Regions from separate parts of the Acetobacter sp. KSO5 genome, predicted to be linked through region 1. Evidence: riboswitches for the same ligand, from Rfam matches in the RefSeq annotation. Region 1 holds a riboswitch; the other holds the start of a gene.
What was found. A riboswitch is a leader RNA that binds a small molecule or an ion and turns the genes downstream of it on or off. The one in region 1 is predicted to bind S-adenosylmethionine.

Region 1 (2,198 bases):
TGAAAACGACACCTTTCTTGGCTGCGTTGGCCTGCGTGTGCAAACAGTGCCGCAGGTTGGGCGTGTTGGCATGCTGGGCTACTGGATAGGCCGCACGTACTGGGGCCGGGGCATTGCCACCCTTGCTGCAGGGCGGCTGGCCCGCTGGGCTCTGGCCAATCTGGATATTACCTGCCTGCGCGCCACGGTTGCGGACGATAATGCTGCGTCAGCCCGTGTTCTTGAGCATGTCGGGTTCCGGGCTATCGGAACAGACAAACAGATGTTTGTTGCCCGAGGGAAAGACCATCCCGTGCGGGTGTTTGAAGCCACGCGGGATGATCTCGACACCCCTGCAGGCACGCAGGCGGACGGTATCGCTACTCCCCGCAAGCTCGTTCTTGTTTCTGCTGCCGCGCTGATTGATGCGGAAGGGCGCATTCTTCTGGCCAAACGGCCGGAGGGGAAAAGTCTGGCAGGCCTGTGGGAATTTCCGGGCGGGAAAGTCGAGCCCGGAGAAACACCGGAAGCTGCTCTGGTGCGGGAACTGGAAGAGGAGCTGGGGCTGGATGTCTCCCGCGCCTGTCTCGCCCCGTTTACCTTTGCATCACACTCCTACAAGGGGTTTGACCTGCTGATGCCGCTTTATCTGTGCCGCCGCTGGGCTGGAACACCGACCCCGAAGGAAGGGCAGACACTGGCATGGGTGAGCCCGGAACACCTGCATGATTACCCCATGCCGGACGCGGATATTCCTTTTGTGCCGCTCCTGCAGGAATTGCTCTAAAATACGCCCGCCCCCGCTGCATGGCTGAGGCCGCGGCAAGGCGGGCGGATAGATGCTTGACGAACAGAACCCGCCTTTGCATAACAAAATGCTTGCGGTGTGTTAAAACACGCTAAAACCTCGTGATTTGTACGGCCGGCTTGCGGCGAGGTAAAATAAACGCGCTAAAGAGGCCATGGCGACGCTGTGCCGACGCCACGGTTTCCACGGTCACACTGCGCTGTATGACAGCAAAAGAACCGGATACCTCATTATGAGTGACAGCAAGACACCCTCTTCCAAAAGCTGGCGCCCCGCCACCCGCCTGTTGCATGCGGGGCTGGAACGCACCGAATATGGTGAAACCAGCGAGGCGCTTTTCCTGACGTCCGGCTTTGTTTACGAAAACGCCGAGCAGGCCGCTAAAACCTTCACCGGTGAAATCTCCCACTACCAGTACAGCCGCTTTGCCAACCCGACGGTTGCAGCGCTGGAGCGCCGTCTGGCAGATCTGGAAGGGGCCGAAGCCTGTGTGGCCACCTCCACCGGCATGGGCGCTGTCTCTTCCGCCCTGCTGTCTCAGGTCAAAGCCGGGGACCGCGTTGTGGCCTCCCGCGCGCTGTTTGGCTCCTGTCACTGGATTGTGGCCAACCTGCTGCCGCAATACGGCGTGGAAACGGTGTTTGTAGACGGCGGCGATCTTGCTGCATGGGACGAAGCTTTCAGCAAACCGACAGCCGCCGTGCTGCTGGAAAGCCCCTCCAACCCCATGCTGGACGTGCTGGACCTCGCTGCCATTGCAGAACGTGCCCACAAGGCCGGGGCACTGGTGATTGTCGATAACGTCTTTGCCTCCCCCCTCTACCAGAAGCCGCTGGAACTTGGTGCCGATGTGGTGGTGTATTCCTGCACCAAGCATATCGATGGGCAGGGCCGCGTTCTGGGTGGTGCCGTGCTGGGCAAGGAAGACTGGATTAAAGAAACGCTCCAGCCATTCGTGCGCAATACCGGCAACGCGCTCTCCCCGTTCAACGCATGGGTCATGCTCAAAGGTCTGGAAACACTCGCCCTGCGCGTGGAAGCCATGACCCGCAACGCCGCAGCCGTAGCGGACTATCTTGCCTCGGCTCCCGGCATTGTCAGCGTGCGCTATCCGGGCCGCAAGGACCATCCGCAGCATGACATCGCCCAGCGCCAGATGACGGGCGGCGGTACCATGGTCGCGTTTGAAGTGGAAGGCGGGCAGGACGGCGCATTTGCGTTCATGAACGCCCTCCAGCTCATCGCCATCTCCAACAATCTTGGCGATGCGCGCTCCCTCGTCACCCATCCGGCCACCACGACGCACATGAAAATTGGTGCGGAAGAACGGGCCAAACTGGGCATTTCCGAAGGGGCGATCCGCTTCTCCGTCGGGCTGGAAGACAGCGCAGATCTGATTGATGACCTTGCC
Region 2 (2,198 bases), 930 kb from region 1:
GGGGCATGTTGAGTGTATCCGCAGCCCTTGAGAAACTGCCAGTCTCCACAACACGCAGGAAAATACGAAAAAGATCAATCCGATCCACAACACCCTCGGGTAGCACACTCCATTGTTCGGATTATACGACAAGTGTTGTCTAAAGACACCTATTTATTGATGAAAACGAGATGATACTGTTTCTCTCATGAAAGTCCGCATCCTGCGGTGTCTTTCAACGAAAGGACAACCGGATATGGCAGACCACAGTCTCAAAGGAAAAACCGCTCTGATTACAGGCGGCGCCAAGAACCTTGGCGGCCTGATTGCCCGCGATCTCGCTGCGCATGGCGTGAAGGCCATGGTCATTCACTATAATAGTGACGCGAGCCGCCCCGAGGCCGAAAAAACTCTGGCCGACCTGAAAGCCGCCGGTGTGCAGGCCGTTGCCCTGCAGGCAGACCTGACGACCGCAGCCGCTAACAGCAAACTGTTTGCGGACACCATTGCCGCCATCGGTAAGCCCGATATTGCCATCAATACCGTCGGTAAAGTGCTGAAAAAGCCGATCGTGGAAACCTCGGAAGCCGAGTTTGACGAGATGTTCGCCATCAATTCCAAGGCGGCCTATTTCTTCATCAAGGAAGCCGGACTGCACCTGAATGACAACGGCAAACTACTGACCCTCGTCACGTCCCTGCTGGGGGCTTACACCCCATTCTATTCCACCTACGCAGGTGCCAAGGCTCCGGTTGAACATTTCACGCGGGCAGCCTCCAAGGAGTTTGGCGCACGCGGCATTTCGGTGAACGCCATTGGTCCGGGACCGATGGACACGCCGTTCTTTTACGGTCAGGAAGCACCGGAGGCCGTGGCGTATCATAAAACCGCAGCAGCCCTGTCTGCCTTCAGTAAAACGGGTCTGACGGACATTGAAGATATTGCACCGTTCGTCCGTTTTCTGGTCTCGGAAGGCTGGTGGATGACGGGCCAGACCATTCTGGTCAATGGCGGTTACACCACTAAATAACCCGGCCTTTTTGGGAAGGAGCGCACGCACCGCTCCTTCCCCCACGCCTTTCCAACAAATTGTTGTGTTTTTTCATCGAATATTTATGAGTAGGGTCAGAAGCATCAAGAGTCAGGCCGACGCCTGACACCAACCTGCGTCCGTGCAAGGTGGTGCCTTCCCTGCGTTGCAGTGAAGGGATGTGGCCAGAAGACCGGCAATAACGGAACCATGCCACGCGCGTCGTCGCTTTGTCTTTTGATCTCGTACCGTTTTGAAGAGATCAAACATGACACAGATTACCCAACAGTTTGCCAGCGATAACTATGCCGGAATCTGCCCCGAGGCTCTTGCCGCCATGCAGGAGGCCAATCAGGGCTACGTGCCAGCCTATGGCGAGGATATCTGGACCACCCGCGCGGCGGACGCCTTCCGCACCCTGTTTGAAAAAGACTGCGATGTCTTTTTTGCCTTCAACGGCACCGCAGCCAACGCACTGGCCCTCGCCTCGCTGTGTCAGTCTTATAACAGTGTCATCTGCTCTGCTCTGGCCCATGTGGAAACCGATGAATGCGGCGCACCGGAGTTCTTCTCCAACGGCTCTAAGCTGCTGCCTGCCCCCACAGAGGGCGGCAAGCTGACGCCTGACGCCATCCGCACGCTGGCAACAGAACGAACGGACATTCACTTCCCCAAGCCCCGCGCCGTTACCATTACCCAACCGACCGAAACCGGGCAGGTTTATACGCTGGCTGAAATTCAGGCCATTTCCGCTGTCTGCCGTGATCTGGGCCTGCGTTTGCATATGGACGGTGCCCGTTTTGCCAATGCCTGCGCTGCCCTTGGGTGCTCGCCGGCGGAGATGACATGGCAATCCGGCGTAGATGTGCTGTGTTTTGGCGGCACAAAAAACGGCATGGCCGTTGGGGAAGCCATTCTGTTTTTTGATCGCGATCTGGCGGAAGGGTTCGATTACCGTTGCAAACAGGCTGGGCAACTCGCGTCGAAAATGCGCTTTCTGGCCGCCCCGTGGGTTGGCGTCCTGGAACGCGGGGCATGGCTCCGCAATGCTATAAGCGCCAACGCTGCGGCTGCGCATCTGGCCAAACAGATTACCCCGCTTGACGGGCTGGAACTGATGTTCCCCCCAGAAGCCAATGCTGTCTTCCTGAAAGCCCCGGCAACTCTGCTGGAGGGCCTGCGAGAGAAA

Region 2: linked by a shared signal. The riboswitch ahead of ACHQGU_RS06840 (threonine aldolase family protein) and the one ahead of metZ (O-succinylhomoserine sulfhydrylase) in region 1 are both predicted to bind S-adenosylmethionine.

What each region holds. Positions count from the first base shown of each region.
Region 1 covers NZ_CP172014.1:2,435,343-2,437,540, forward strand. The annotation lists gene ACHQGU_RS10925 (bifunctional GNAT family N-acetyltransferase/(deoxy)nucleoside triphosphate pyrophosphohydrolase) at 1-766, shown strand, start outside; SAM riboswitch at 876-955, shown strand; gene metZ (O-succinylhomoserine sulfhydrylase) at 1,020-2,198, shown strand, end outside.
Region 2 covers NZ_CP172014.1:1,503,930-1,506,127, reverse strand. The annotation lists gene ACHQGU_RS06850 (LysR family transcriptional regulator) at 1-88, opposite strand, end outside; gene ACHQGU_RS06845 (SDR family oxidoreductase) at 236-1,009, shown strand; SAM-I-IV-variant riboswitch at 1,106-1,223, shown strand; gene ACHQGU_RS06840 (threonine aldolase family protein) at 1,278-2,198, shown strand, end outside.